One region of the uncultured Methylovirgula sp. genome, then DNA from elsewhere that is predicted to be linked to it. Evidence: predicted binding sites of a transcription regulator. Region 1 holds the regulator's gene; the other holds the start of a gene.
The links. Region 1 encodes PhoB, which activates phosphate uptake and scavenging genes when phosphate is short. Its sites were predicted from a motif close to TGTCATNNANCTGTCAT; they were not measured.
Positions count from the first base shown of each region.

Region 2: Q0025_RS07965 (RNA degradosome polyphosphate kinase) is a predicted target of PhoB. The motif match lies at 2,331-2,347, and genes of this name have one in related genera.

Region 1 covers NZ_CANSHK010000032.1:6,961-14,742, forward strand. The annotation lists gene pstA (phosphate ABC transporter permease PstA) at 1-618, shown strand, start outside; gene pstB (phosphate ABC transporter ATP-binding protein PstB) at 615-1,409, shown strand; gene phoU (phosphate signaling complex protein PhoU) at 1,436-2,149, shown strand; gene phoB (phosphate regulon transcriptional regulator PhoB) at 2,157-2,945, shown strand; gene Q0025_RS10540 (GcrA family cell cycle regulator) at 3,033-3,548, opposite strand; gene Q0025_RS10545 (aspartate aminotransferase family protein) at 4,004-5,209, shown strand; gene argF (ornithine carbamoyltransferase) at 5,209-6,159, shown strand; gene Q0025_RS10555 (Hsp33 family molecular chaperone) at 6,156-7,127, shown strand; gene Q0025_RS10560 (glutathione S-transferase family protein) at 7,114-7,695, opposite strand; gene serB (phosphoserine phosphatase SerB) at 7,712-7,782, opposite strand, start outside.
Region 2 covers NZ_CANSHK010000021.1:34,146-41,927, reverse strand. The annotation lists gene folE (GTP cyclohydrolase I FolE) at 1-254, opposite strand, end outside; gene Q0025_RS07985 (iron-sulfur cluster assembly scaffold protein) at 458-910, shown strand; partial or broken gene yidD (membrane protein insertion efficiency factor YidD) at 900-1,142, shown strand; gene Q0025_RS07975 (nitroreductase family protein) at 1,341-1,952, shown strand; gene Q0025_RS07970 (hypothetical protein) at 1,969-2,190, shown strand; gene Q0025_RS07965 (RNA degradosome polyphosphate kinase) at 2,507-4,666, shown strand; gene ppx (exopolyphosphatase) at 4,702-6,231, shown strand; gene Q0025_RS07955 (antibiotic biosynthesis monooxygenase) at 6,257-6,598, shown strand; gene rnd (ribonuclease D) at 6,604-7,782, opposite strand, start outside.

The DNA.
Region 1 (7,782 bases):
CTCGGCGTGGCGATAGGAACACCGCTCGGCATTCTCGCCGGCACCTACATGGCCGAATATGGCCGCAACTCGAAGCTCACCACCGTCGTGCGCTTCATCAACGATATTCTCCTCAGCGCGCCTTCGATCGTTATCGGCTTGTTCGTCTATCAGGTGATGGTGACCCAGATGGGCCATTTCTCCGGCATCGCCGGCGCCGTTTCCCTGGCGGTGATCGTCATCCCGATCGTCGTGCGGACGACCGAGAACATGTTGCTGCTTGTGCCCGGTGCCTTGCGCGAGGCGGCGAGCGCACTCGGGCTGCCGCGCGCGACCGTCGTGCAGCGGATTGCCTACAAGGCGGCGCGCGCCGGCCTCATCACCGGCGTGCTGCTCGCGATCGCCCGTGTCAGCGGCGAAACCGCGCCATTGCTCTTCACCGCGCTCAACAATCAGTTCTACTCGACCAATCTCAACGCGCCGATGGCGAGCCTTCCGGCGATCATCTTCCAATTTGCGATGAGTCCCTACAAGACCTGGCAGGGCCTGGCTTGGACGGGTGCGCTTCTCATCACGCTTGCCGTGCTTGGCCTGTCGATCCTGGCACGGTCCCTCAGTTCTGAAGGACGTACACGATGACCGCCGTGGCGACGACAGTATCGGCCAGAAACGAGCTTCCGACGAAGATCGCCGTCAACAACCTGCAATTTTACTATGGCCAGAATCATGCGGTGAAGAACGTCAACATTCCGCTCTACACCAACAAGGTGACGGCGCTGATCGGCCCCTCCGGCTGCGGGAAATCGACTCTGCTGCGCGTGTTGAACCGGATGTATGATCTTTACCCGGGCCAGCACGCCGAAGGTGAGGTGCTGCTCGACGGCGAGAATATCCTGGCGCCGGGGCAGGATCTCAATCTGCTGCGCTCGCGTGTCGGCATGGTGTTCCAGAAGCCGACGCCGTTTCCGATGTCGATCTATGACAATATCGCTTTTGGCGTGAAGCTTTACGAGCGTATGTCGCGGGCCGATCTCGATGCCCGCGTCGAGACGGCGCTGCGCGGCGCGGCGCTTTGGGACGAGGTGAAAGACAAACTCACGGCGAGCGGCCTGTCGCTCTCCGGCGGCCAGCAGCAGCGCCTGTGCATTGCCCGCACGGTCGCCATCCAGCCGGAAGTGATTCTCTTCGACGAGCCCTGCTCGGCGCTCGATCCGATTTCGACAGCAAAAATCGAAGAACTGATCGACGAGCTCAAGGAGAAATATACGATCGCCATCGTCACGCATAATATGCAGCAGGCGGTTCGCGTCTCGGAATATACGGCGTTCATGTATCTCGGTGAGCTGGTCGAATTCGGCACGACGACGCAGATTTTCACCGCTCCCGAACAGAAGCGGACACAGAACTATGTCACCGGCCGTTTCGGCTGACGTTTCCGATTTCAGGGCCTTTCGCAATGACCGATCATACCGTCAAAGCTTACGACAACGAGCTCGAAGTCCTTGGCCGCAAGATTGCGGAAATGGGCGGCATTGCCGAGCAGATGTTGAGCAATGCAATGGATGCGCTCGCATCGCTCGATTCGGACCTCGCCCGCACGACCGTTGCCATGGATGTACGGCTCGACGTGCTGCAGCGCGATGTCGAAGAGCATGCCATCATGACCATCGCCAAGCGCCAGCCGCTGGCCGCGGATTTGCGCGAGATCGTTGCCGCGATCCGCATTTCGGGCGATCTCGAGCGCGTCGGCGACCTTGCCAAAAACATCGCCAAGCGGGCGCTGAAACTTTCCGGCGAGACGCGTTTGCCGCGCGCTATCGTCGGTTTGAAGTCGATGCACGAAGCGGCGGCCATGTTGTTGAAGGACGCGCTCGATGCCTATGCGCTGCGCGACGTTGAGCGGGCGCGCATGGTCTGGACCCATGATGTCGAGCTCGATGCGCTGGAAGATTCGGTTTTCCGCGACCTGCTGACCTTCATGATGGAAGACCCGCGCAATATCTCGTTCTGCGCCCACCTCTTATTCTGCTCGAAGAACATCGAGCGGATCGGCGACCATTCCACCAACATCGCGGAGACGGTGGTTTATCTCGTCACGGGCGAAACCCTGCCGATGGACCGGCCGAAAGGCCCTTCACCCGCAACAGATTATTTGCCCCTTCCCAAGTGAGCCATAGATGAACAACCAGATCATCTCTGTTCCGGATTCCCGACCCGCGCAGGAGGCCCGCAATGCGCCGCCGCGGCCGAATTCCGCGGCGGTGGCGCCGCCGCGCATTCTCGTCGTCGAGGACGAGGCGGCGCTGAGCCTGCTGCTCAGCTATAATCTCGAAGCCGAAGGCTTTGTCGTCGAGCGTGTCGAGCGCGGCGACGAGGCGGAATTGCGGCTCGTCGAATCGCCGCCCGATCTTGTCATTCTCGATTGGATGCTACCCGGCGTCTCCGGCCTTGAAATCTGCCGCCGTATGCGGGCGCGCGACGCGACGCGCAGCCTGCCGGTCATCATGCTGACGGCGCGCGGCGACGAGAGCGAGCGGGTGCGCGGCCTCTCGATCGGGGCGGACGATTATATCGTTAAGCCGTTCTCCGTGCCGGAATTGATGGCGCGCGTGCGCGCTCTGTTGCGGCGGGCGCGGCCGGATCGGGTTGCGGCGCTGCTCGTCGCCGGCGATCTGGCGCTTGACCGGGAAAATTGGCGGGTGAGCCGCGGCGATCGCAACGTTCACCTCGGGCCGACCGAATTTCGCCTGCTCGAATATCTGATGGGCAAGCCTGGCCGAGTCTTCTCGCGGTCGCAATTGCTCGACTCGATCTGGGGCTTCTCCGCCGAGATCGACGAGCGCACCGTCGATGTTCATGTCGGCCGCCTGCGCAAGGCCTTGTCGCTTGCCGGCGAGCGCGACCCGATCCGCACGATCCGCGGCGCCGGCTATTCTTTCGACGAGACCTTCGGCAAGAACGAATGATCGCCCCGCTCTGCGAGCGGCAGCGTGCAACGCATCGGCAATGAAGCAATCCGGAACGGATTGCTTCGCCTAGTCCCCGATGGCCGATTAGGCCGATTGCGAGCGCCGCTCACGGCGCCGGTCCTGGACCGGCTGGTACGCGATGCGGCTGTGATAGGTGCAATAGGGGCCGCTCTGATTGGCGTTCTTCTTGCCGCCGCAGAAACGGAATTCGCCGGAGGCCGGATCGCCCATTGGCCAGCGGCACATGGATTCCTTCAGATCCATGATCGTGACCATTTCCGACATCGGGATCACCACGTCTTCCTCGGGCGTCGGCAAAAGTGCTTCGACCGGTTGTGATCTTATGGCGAGCGCCGTATTGCCGCGCACGATCGGGGCGCTCATGCGCTGATGTGCGGCGGCCCGGGCCGTCTTCACCCGTGGCCGGGCAACAGCCGGGGCGGCGGCCTTGACCCGCCCGGACATGCCGAGCCGGTGGACCTTGCCGATCACCGCATTGCGGCTGATGCCATTGGAAAGCTCGCGCGCGATTTGGCTGGCGCTGAGCCCTTCAAGCCAGAGTTTGCGTAGAAGCTCTACCCGTTCATCGGTCCAGGACATTCAGTCCTCCTCGATTTGGATCGGAAAATTAGCCTGAACGCGGCTGACGCGACCTGGTGCCGGCGGCGCGATCGATGGAATCCGGAATCGACGCTGCGCCGGAAAACCGGCGTCGTATAAAAGGTTACGCATTTTGAATGGCCCGCCGCACGAGATGTCGTAGTCGACGTCTGAAAGGCTACACTAGCCGTTGAATCTTGCGCAAGAGTCGCCATGTCTTGCGCGGCCGCGTTTTCAACAGTCCATCGGGTTGGTCCACAGGCCGCGTCATTGTGACTCGGGGGTAATCGTGGCCGTTGGGTCCTCGGCGCAGTATTTGACCGCCGCGCCTGTGCCCCCTACAATAGATTTTCTTGTTGCCGCTCCCGCCGGAGCGGCACTTTTCGTTGGGGGATCGCCCTGTGCCGGCTGCGGGCAAAATCGCCGCTGCCGGGCTATTTGCTGGAGCTTTTGCCGTGACTTCGTCGCTTCTGCCCACCTATGCGCGTTTCAACCTCGCTTTCGAGCGCGGCGAGGGCGCTTGGCTCTATGCGGCGAATGGCGACAAATATCTCGATTTCGGGGCCGGCATCGCCGTCGTCAGCGTCGGCCATTCGCATCCGCATTTGGTCGGCACGCTGATCGATCAGGGCCGCAAGTTGTGGCATGTCTCCAATCTTTTCGAGATTCCGCAGGCCGAAAAGCTCGGCGCGCGGCTGGTCGCGGAAAGCTTCGCCGATCTCGTCTTTTTCACCAATTCCGGCACCGAGGCGATGGAAGGGGCGATCAAGACGGCCCGTCGCCATCAATTCGTCAGCGGCCATCCGGAGCGTACCCGGATCATCACCTTCCAGGGCGCCTTTCACGGCCGCACGCTCGCCGCCGTCGCGGCCGGCGGCAATCCGAAATATCTCGAAGGCTTCGGCCCGCCGCTCGATGGTTTCGATCAGGTCCCCTTCGGCGATCTTGCCGCCGCCGAGGCTGCGATCACGCCGCAGACGGCGGCTATCCTCATCGAGCCGGTGCAGGGCGAGGGGGGCATTCGGGTTGCGGCCCCGGACTTCCTCGAAGCGCTGCGCGCACTCTGCGACCAGCACGGACTGCTGTTGATTTTCGATGAGGTGCAGAGCGGCATGGGCCGCACTGGCAAGCTGTTCGCTTATCAGCACTCGCGCGCCACACCCGACATTATGGGCCTCGCCAAGGGTATCGGCGGCGGCTTCCCGCTCGGCGCCTTTTTGACGACGCGCGCCGTCGGGCTGTGCATGACGCCCGGCACGCATGGCACGACCTATGGCGGCAATCCGCTGGCGACCGCGGTCGGCAATGCCGTGCTTGATGTCATCCTCGCCGCTGGATTCTTGGGCCACGTGGCGGAGACGGGCGCGGCGCTCGGCCGGGGCCTCGGCGAATTGCAGACGCGCTACCCCGATGTCATCGAGGCGGTGCGCGGGCAGGGTCTGATGTTCGGCCTGCGGGTGGTCGGTCCCGTCGGCGAATTCGTCAAGGCCGCGCTGGCCGAGAAGCTGATCACCATCCCGGCGAGCGATAATGTGGTCCGCCTTCTGCCGCCGCTGACGGTCGACGAGGCCGAGGTGGCGCTGGCGCTCACCCGCCTGAATGCCGCCGCGGAAAAACTCTCCGCCGAGCGGGCGAAGGCGGCGCAGCGGGGAGCTGCCTGATGAGCACGGGCTTACGCAACGTGGCGCCACCGAAGCATTTTCTCGACCTATCGGAAGTCTCGGCCGAAGAACTGCGGCGGATTCTATCGCTTGCCGGCACGATCAAGAGCCACCGCCGCAAGGGCCAGCTCGCGGCGCAGCGGCCGCTGACCGGCAAGATGTTGGCGATGATCTTCGACAAACCTTCGACCCGCACGCGCGTCTCCTTCGACGTCGCGATGCGCGAGCTGGGCGGCGAGACGATCATGCTGACCGGCAAGGAAATGCAGCTCGGCCGTGGCGAGACGATCGCCGATACGGCGCGGGTACTGTCGCGCTTCGTCGATGCCATCGTCATCCGCATGCTCGACCACAACGAGCTGAGCGAGTTGGCGCGGAACGCGGAAGTACCGGTCGTCAACGGCCTGACCAAGAAGTCGCATCCCTGTCAGGTGATGGCGGACGTGATGACCTTCGAAGAGCATCGCGGCCCAATCAAGGATCGGATCGTCGCCTGGGCGGGCGATGCCAACAATGTGCTCGCGAGCTGGATCCACGCGGCGCAGCGCTTCGACTTCACCATCAATGTCGCGACGCCGGCGGAACTCGATGTTCCGTTGGAGATTAAGTCTTGGGCCAAGGCCAATCAGGCGCGGCTCAACATCACGCGCGATCCCTATGAGGCGGTGCGCGGGGCCGATGCGGTGATCTCCGATTGTTGGGTGTCGATGGGCGACAAGGACGAGAATTTCCGTCACAATCTGCTTGCGCCTTATCAGGTCAATGCCAAGCTGATGAAGGCAGCGGCCAAGGACGCGATCTTCATGCATTGCCTGCCGGCGCATCGCGGCGAGGAGGTCACCGACGAGGTGATTGACGGACCGCAGTCGGTCGTCTTCGACGAGGCCGAAAACCGGCTGCATGCGCAGAAGGGCATTCTGGCCTGGTGTTTCGATGCGGTGGCCGGATGAGCGAGGCGGATACGCCTCTGCGCCCGGTCTCCGACCAAGTTCACGACGACATGGTTCTGCCCTTTGCTGTCGAGCCTCTCGATGTGCGCGGCCGCATCGTGCGGCTTGGGCCGGCGGTCGATGAAATTCTCACGCGCCATGCTTATCCGCCGGCCGTCGCACGCCTCGTCGGCGAGGCGGCGGCGCTCACCGTCCTGCTCGGTGCGGCGCTGAAATCGGAAGGCCGGCTGCAATTGCAGACGCGCAGCGATGGCGTCGTTGATATGATCGTCGTCGATTTCGATGCGCCGGACCGGGTGCGCGCCTTCGCTCGGTTCGATGAGGCGCGTCTCGCCGAGACGGCGCCGGGCGCCGAATTGCTCGGCCGGGGCCATTTGGCATTGACGATCGAGCAAGGCAGCGATGTCGCGCGTTATCAGGGCGTCGTCGCGCTCGATGGCCAAGGGCTGGAAGAAGCCGCGCATCAATATTTCCGCCAGTCCGAGCAGATTCCGACCTTCGTCCGGCTGGCCGTCGCCGAAAGCCTGACGGGCGCGGCGACGAACTGGCGTGCCGGCGGCCTGATGCTGCAATTCCTCCCCGCCTCGGTCGAGCGCCAGCGGCGCGCCGATCTTGCGCCGGGTGACATACCAGAGGGCGCGTCTGTCCCCGAGATTCTCGAGGACGATGCTTGGGCGGAGGCGAAGGCGCTCGCCGGTACGCTCGAGGACCATGAACTGGTCGATCCGAACCTTTCGAGCGAACGCCTGCTTTACCGGCTGTTCCACGAGCGTGGCGTCAGAGTCTTCGCGCCGCAGCCGATCCGCGCAGCCTGCCGCTGTTCGAACGAACGCATCGCCGCCATGCTGCGCAATTTTACCCAGCAGGAGCGCGACGACATGGTCGGCGACAACGGCAAGATCGGCGTCACGTGCGAATTCTGCTCGACCTACCGCGAATTCGATCCGGACGATTTCAAGGCAGAGTGAGGCCCGCCTTTTCCGCGATGGCCGATTCGACCGCGAGCGTTTTGATGACGGCGGGGCGCGCCAGCATCCGCGCGCGATGCGCTTCGAGATTTGGGAATTCGTCCGGCGTGAATTGGAACCGCGCGGCGAAGCGCCAGAAGAGCCGGAAAAGAAAAATATCGACGACGGAATAATCGCCCAGCGCCCATTCGCCCGCGCCGAGCCTCTGCGCCGCCAAAGCAAAGGCGGCCCGTCCCTGCGTCGCATCGGCGCGAGCGCCATGCACGGTCGAGGCGAGAAACGACATCCAAGACAGCGCTTGCGCTTCGCCTTCGATGTCTCCGGGCAAGAGCTTCGCCTGCGGGTAGGCCCGGCCCAAGTAAAAGAGAATGGCGAGCACTTCGGTCAAAAGCCGTCCGTCGATCAGCAGACTCGGCACTTTGCCTTCGGGATTGATCGCCAGAAATTCCGGCTTGCGGGTTCCTGTGGCGACGAGAACCGGCCGCGCCTCGAAAGGCGCGCCGGTCTCATTGAGTGCGATATGCGCGGCGAGCGAACTTGAACCTGGAGAGAAATAAAGAACGAGCACGAAATTCCCCTTTTGATCAGATTGAAAAGTCTTCGCGCCGGAAACCTTGCGCATAGAGCAAGGCCGTGAGGTCGGCGTAGTCGAGGC
Region 2 (7,782 bases), on a different contig from region 1:
TAGCCCTGGACTTCCTCGAAGACGCGCGCCAGGACGTCCTGCCCGTCGCTCTTGTAGCCGGAGAAAAGCTCTTCATAGGCTTTCACGACCCGCGCGGGCGTATCGCGCAGGCCCTCCCGGGTCGGGTCGTCGCCCGTCCAAGCCAAGAGGGTCCGCACCGCGGCCTCGGCTTCTTCGCGGCTGGGTCGGACGATAGGGGTGGCTGGGGTTTTGGGGAGCTGGCGTTCGAGCAAGGACTTAACCACGTCATCCATGTGGTGCCTCCAATGGCAGAACCTCTGACTTAGGGACAAACCTCAGGTAAACAAGGTGGCTTTCGGCATTCCTGAGGCAGTGTGACCGGAAGGTGCCAAATCTCGTCGCTGAGCTCTGATTTCCTATATAGAAGCTTGGCTTCTTCTGACCCCTATATAGGGTTTGGAAGGGCCCGTCATCTGGCCGGGACCGCGAAAGATCCATGTTGAACGACGTCTATAACGCAAAGATTTTGGAGCTGGCGGCCAATATTCCGCGCCAGGGCCGGCTCGCTGCGCCCGATGCGACCGCCCGCGCCCATTCGAAGCTTTGCGGTTCCACGGTTATCGTCGATCTCAAAATGGCGGATGGCCGGGTCACGGATTTCGCCCATGATGTCAAAGCCTGCGCACTCGGCCAGGCGTCCTCTTCGATCATGGCGCGGCATGTCATCGGCGCGACGACGCCGGAGCTGCGCCAATTGCGCGATGCCGTCCGCGCCATGCTTAAAGAGAACGGGCCGCCGCCGGACGGCAAATGGGCGGAGCTCGCGATTCTGGAGCCGGTGCGCGACTACAAGGCGCGGCACGCCTCGACGCTCTTGACCTTCGAAGCGACGGTCAATGCGGCCGAACAGATCGAAGCGCGGCAAAAGGCCTCGCCCGATGCCGCTTAAATCGCGCCTCGACATCTTACGCCTGGCGCCGCGCCGCGCCGCCCATCTCCTCATTCGCGCCTATCAGCTCAGCCTTTCGGCCTTTATCGGCCGACATTGCCGGCATGAGCCGAGCTGCTCGGCCTATACGGACGAGGCGATCCAGCGCCATGGCCTTTGGGCGGGCGGCTGGCTCGGCGCGGCACGGCTCTGCCGCTGCCACCCTTGGGGGACTTTTGGCTATGATCCGGTGCCGGACAAGATCGTGCCGTTGCGGCAGAAGCTTGTCGGCGTTTTGACGCGCCGGCACACGCCGCTGCGCTGCGAGCCAGGCGCGCCGCGCTCCGACCCGAGCTGAGCGGACGCCAACGATGCAAATCGCTGTCGCCGGTGCGGCAAATCCTCTAAAAGGCGGCCGTGTTTAAGGCGGTGCCATGCCGAACGAGCTGGAATGAACGAGGAAGACGTGAACGAAACCAATCCGCGCGTTGCCGATTATCCGATCGATCCGCAGTTTACCGGCCGCTGGTCGCCGCGCGCCTTCACCGGCGAAACGATTCCCGAGTCGGAATTGCGCAGCCTGTTCGAAGCGGCGCGCTGGGCGCCGTCCTCATTCAATCTGCAACCGTGGCGGTTCTTTTATGCACTGCGCGGCACGCCGGCGTTCGACACGTTTTTGGGGCTGCTCAGCGAGTTCAATCGGATTTGGGCAAAGAATGCCGGCGCACTCGTGATCATCGCCTCGAAGACCAAGTCGGTTCTGCCCGGCGGCGAAAAGCCGGTGCCGACGCGTACGCATTCTTTCGACACCGGTGCGGCCTGGGCTTTGTTTGCGCTCGAAGCGCATCGGCGCGGCTGGGCGACGCATGCCATGGGCGGTTTCGATGTCGAGGGTAGCGTACCGGCGCTGAACATGCCGGAGGATTATCGTCCCGAGGCGGCGATTGCGGTCGGCCGCAAGGGAGACCCGAGTCTTCTGCCGGAGAGCATGCGGGCGCGCGAGATGCCGAACGGACGCAATCCGCAGAGCGAATTTACCTTTCAGGGCGGCTTCCCCGCCTAGGGATGAGGAGATTGCCATGACGACCAAGCTGAACCGGCCGCGCGAGATCATCGAGTTCTGCCTCGCCCCTTTGGGGATTTCGGAGCAGAGCGAGGCTTACAAGGAGACGTTCCGCCGGCTTGAACACGTCATCAAGACGTTCCAGCTTGCCGCCGCGCGGGAGAAGCAGCCGGTTTCCGTCGATTTCTCGCATATCAATACGATCACGATCGACGAGCGCGCGCACGGCGACGAATGATTCGGGCGCAGCGGCGTTGCCATGCGGCGCCTGCGCCTGCGGCAACGCTTGAGCGCGCCGAAACATCTTTAACTTATAAAGTTTTAGGCGGCATCGAATAAGGTGTGAACCTTTTGCCCGGCACGTCGAAGCCGGGTCGAAGTCATGGTATCGTCATCCGCGGGAGGCAGCGTCGCCGGGCGAAGCGAAGGAGAGTACCGTGCAGTCCAATGGCGATGAACTGAAAGCTGCCGAAACCGAAGCTCCTGTGGAGGTTCCGCCGCCCGTCGATCCGGCGCTGGCGGGCGAATCTTCCCCCGCCGCCTCAATTCCGATTATGGATGATCTCGCCAGAGTCACCGGCTCGCATCCCGAACTCGTCAATTCGCCGGAACGGTTCATCAACCGCGAACTCTCCTGGCTCGAGTTCAACCGCCGCGTCTTGCAGGAGGCGTCGAATCGCAATCATCCGCTGCTCGAGCAGCTCCGCTTCCTGTCGATCTCGGCCAACAATCTCGACGAATTTTTCATGGTCCGCGTCGCCGGCCTGCGCGGCCAAGTGCGCGCCGGCGTCTCGACGCCGTCGGAAGACGGCCTGACCCCCGCCGAGCAATTGGTGAAAATCCGCGAGCGCGTCGGCCTGCTGGCGGCCGAGCAGCAGCGCCGCTGGGGCGAATTGCGCCGGGAATTGAAGGCCAATGCCGTGATGCTCCTCGATGCGCAGGAACTCGATCCGGCGGATATCGTCTGGCTCGAGCAATATTTCCTGCAGCATGTGTTTCCGCTGCTGACGCCGCTCGCCGTCGATCCGGCGCATCCGTTTCCGTTCATCCCCAATCTCGGCTTCACCATCGCGCTCGAACTCGTCGAGCCGCGCGAGAGCCGGCACCTGAAAGCGCTCATCCGCCTGCCGGGAAAGACCGACCGCTTCGTTCAACTGCCGCCCGCCGGCTCGAACCAGCGTTTCATTGCGATCGAGACGCTCGTCGGCATGTTCACGCAATCGCTGTTCCCCGGCTATCTGGTGCGCGGCTCGGGCGTGTTCCGCGTCATCCGCGACAGCGACATCGAGGTCGAGGAAGAGGCCGAAGATCTGGTGCTTCTCTTCCAGACGGCGTTGAAGCGCCGCCGCCGCGGCTCGGTCATCCGGCTCGAAGTCGATTCGCATATGCCGGAGCAATTGCGCAATTTCGTCGCCGAAGAGCTCGATGTCGCGATCGACGAGATTTTCGTCCTCGACGGCATGCTGGCGCAGAACGATCTTTCGGTGCTGATCAACGTCGATCGGCCCGATCTGAAGTTCAAGCCTTACAATCCGCGATTTCCGGAACGGGTCAGAGAGAACGGCGGCGATTGCTTCCAGGCGATCAAACAGAAGGACCTCGTCGTCCATCACCCTTATGAGTCCTTCGACGTCGTCGTGCAGTTTCTGAAACAGGCGGCGGCGGATCCTTCGGTCGTCGCGATCAAGCAGACGCTTTACCGCACCTCGGCCGACAGCCCCATCGTGCGTGCGCTCATCGAGGCGGCCGAGGCGGGCAAGTCCGTCACCGCGCTCGTCGAATTGAAGGCGCGTTTCGACGAAGAAGCAAATATCCGCTGGGCACTCGACCTTGAACGCGCCGGCGCGCAAGTGGTCTTCGGTTTCATCGCGCTCAAGACGCACGCCAAGCTCTCCATGGTCGTGCGGCGCGAGGGCGCATCGCTCGTCACTTACTGCCACCTCGGCACCGGCAATTATCATCCGGTGACGGCGAAGATTTATACCGACATTTCCTTTTTCACCGCGGATCCGGCGATCGCCAGCGACGTGTCGCGCATCTTCAATTACATCACCGGCTATGCCGAGCCGGCGCAATTGGAACGCATGTCGATCTCGCCGATCAATCTGAAGAAGCGGCTGCTCGATCATATCGCCAAAGAGGCGGAACTGGCTCGCGCCGGTAAGCCGGCGGCGATCTGGGCCAAGTGCAATGCGCTCGTCGATCCCGAAGTGATTGACGCGCTCTATGCCGCGAGCAAGGCCGGCGTGCAGATCGATCTCGTGGTGCGCGGCATTTGCTGTCTCCGGCCGGGCGTGCCCGGCCTATCCGAGAATATTCGCGTGAAGTCGATCATCGGCCGCTTTCTTGAACATGCGCGCGTCTATGCGTTCGGCAGCGGCCATGGCCTCCCGCATGCCAAGGCCGCGGTCTATATTTCTTCGGCCGATCTCATGCCGCGCAATCTCGATCGCCGCGTCGAGGCGCTGGTGCCGATCACCAATCCCACCTGTCACAGCCAGGTTCTCGATCAGATCATGATCGCCAATCTCATCGATAATCAACAAAGCTACCGAGTGCTGCCGGACGGATCGAGTACGCGAATTAATGCCGGCAAGGAGGAGCCGTTCAACGCCCATTCCTATTTCATGACCAATCCGAGCCTTTCGGGGCGCGGCAAGTCTCTGGAGGAATCGGCGCCGAAGACGCTGCTGAAACGGTTGGAGGGCCGGTGAATCTCTTGATGCCTAAATTGTTCACGGCGACTCCAATGCGCCCAGAGGTCAAGGGTCCCGTCGCGGTCGTCGACATCGGTTCGAATTCGGTGCGCCTCGTCGGCTACGATGGGCTGACGCGGGCGCCGACGCCGATCTTCAACGAAAAGGCGCTGTGTGCCCTGGGCCACGGCGTCGCCAAGACCGGCGAACTGGCGGAGGCGAGCGTCGCGAAGGCGCTGGCCGCGCTCAGGCGCTATCGGGCGCTGATCAAGATCATGAACGTGCAGCAGGTCTATGCGTTCGCGACCGCTGCCGCGCGTGACGCGAGCAACGGCCCCGCCTTCGTTGCCGAGGCGAGCGCAGCGATCGGGGCGCCGGTGAGCCTGCTTTCCGGCCGGCGCGAGGCGGAACTCTCGGCGCTCGGTGTCATCGCCGGCTTCCATGAGCCGGACGGGGTCGTCGCCGATCTCGGCGGCGGTTCTCTCGAACTCATCGATATCAAGGGCGCGAAAGTCGGCAAGGGCATCACGCTGCCGCTCGGCGGCCTGTCGCTGATGGATGCATCCAATCAATCGCTGCGCAATGCGATGCGCATCGCGCAGGAATCGCTTGAAGATGCCAAGCTTCTCGCCAAATTGCGCGGCCGCACGCTTTATGCCGTCGGCGGCACCTGGCGCGCGCTCGCCAAGCTGCACATGCGCCAGCGCAATTATCTGCTCAGCATCATGCACGGCTACAATATTCCGGCGCGCGAAGCCTCGGATTTCGCCGGTCTCGTCGAACGCGTCAACGCCGAAGCGCTGATCTCGGTTGAAGCCGTGACGCCGGCGCGGCGTCCGCTGCTCGCCTATGGCGCGATCGTGCTCGACGAGATCATCCGCAAGGCGCAGCCGAAACAGGTGACGATTTCGGCGACCGGGGTCCGCGAGGGTCTCCTTTACGAGCAATTGTCGAGCGCCGAGCAGCGGCTCGATCCGTTGATCTTCGGCGCGCAAGTGTTCAACGACGCTTATTCGCGTTCGCCGCGCCATGCCGAGGATCTGCGGCAATGGACCGACCGCTTCATGGATTCGCTGCGGCTCGAGGAGAGTCTCGAAGATAAAAGGCTTCGCCATGCGGCCTGTCTGCTCGCCGATGTCAATTGGCGGGCCCATCCCGATTATCGCAGCGAGCAGAGCCTGAATATCGTGGTGAACGGCGCTTTCACCGGCATCGATCATCCCGGCCGTTGCTTCCTCGCGCTTACCATGTCCTACCGCTATCTCGGTCTCGATGCCGACGTGAACCCGCAGATCCGCGTGCATGTCTCGCCGCGGCTGCTCGATCGGGCGCGGCTGCTCGCCGGGGCGATGCGGGTGGGCTATGTCGTTTCCGCCGGCATGGCCGACGTCCTGCCGCGCGCGCCGCTCGCCGCGGCGGCCAAGGGCCGGTTGGTGCTGACCTTGCCGCCTGATCTTGCCGATCTTGGCAGCGAGCGGTTGAGCAATCGGTTGAAGCAGCTTGCCAAATTGATCGGCCGGGAACCGGCGATCCAGATCGGCCTTGCGGTCAAGGCGGGCAACGGCGCCGTCGAGACGGCTTAATGCGTTTTCTGGCGTGGAGGATCCGATGCCGCTCTTTATCGCGATGAACCGTTTCAAGGTTCTGAAGGATCAGGCGCAGGCTTTCGAACAGGTCTGGTTGACGCGGACGTCGCGGCTCGACGAAGTGCCAGGCTTCATCGAATTTCACCTGCTGAAGGGGCCGGAGCACGAGGATTACATCCTCTATGCGTCGCACACGGTCTGGGCGAGCCAAGCCAATTTCATAGCCTGGACGAAATCCGACCAATTCCGCGCCGCCCATGCCCAGGCCGGCAACGAAAAGCCGAAGACGCTCGGCCATCCGGAATTCGAAGGCTTCGAGGCGATTCAAACGGTCGTCAATCCAAAGCCCCCGGCGGCAGAATAAATAGGCTAGGTGAGAGACGGCGCCGTTGTTTCGGGCGGCGTTTCGGCCTCCGGCGCGTCCTGCCATTCGAGGGTGACCACTTTTCCCTTTTCGAGCGTCAGGGCCAGACGGCCGTCGATGAGTTCCAGCGCCTTTTCGCCGAAGATTGCGCGCCGCCAGCCGCTCAGTGCCGGAATCTTGGCGCGCGGGTTTGCGGCGAGGGTCTCCAAATCCTCGACCGTCGCGATCATTTTTGCCGCGACGTCATGCGCCTCGCTCACCTGGCGCAGCAGCACCTTGAGAAGCTCGACGGTGGCGCCATTGCCGTTGCGGCGCTCGCGCTCGATTTTCGGCAGCGCTTTGGGATCGCGGGCGAGCCCGCGCTGGATTGCGGCGAGAATGTCCGATCCGGCGCGCGAACGCTCCATGCCCCTTGGAAAGGCGCGCAAATTGCCCAGCTCGTCGGCGGTTTTGGGTGCGGCGGTGGCGATCTCGATCAGCACGTCGTCCTTGAGCACCCGGCCGCGCGGCACGTCGCGGCTTTGCGCCTCCGCCTCGCGCCAGGCAGCGAGCTCCATCAGCACGGCAAGATCGCGCGGCCGCCGCGCCCGGCCGCGAAACCGCTCCCAGGCCCGTTCGGGATGTTGTTCATAGACGTCCGCAGACGTGAGCTGGGCCATTTCGTCGTCCAGCCAGGAAAGTCGGCCGCTCGATTCGAGCCTTTTGCGCAGATGGAGATAGATGTCGCGCAGATAGGTGACGTCGGCGATGGCATAATTGACCTGCGCCTCTGAGAGCGGCCGCCGCGACCAGTCGGTGAAGCGGGAAGATTTGTCGAGCGCGACCTTGCAGACCGCCTGGACCAGCTCGCCATATGCGATCTGCTCGCCGAAGCCGCAGACCATGGCGGCGACTTGGGTGTCGAACAGGGGCGCCGGGATGAGCTTGGCCAGATTCCAAATGATTTCGATGTCCTGCCGGGCGGCATGGAAGACCTTGATCACCTCCGGATTGGCCATCAAGGCAAAAACGGGTGAAAGATCAAGGCCTTCGGCCAGTGCGTCGACGGCGATGGCTTCCGTCGGAGAAGCAATCTGGACCACGCAGAGCTGCGGCCAGAAGGTCGTCTCGCGAAGAAATTCGGTATCGACGGTGATAAAGGGGTGGTCCGAAAGCCGGCGGCAGGCCTCCGCCAGGTCACGATT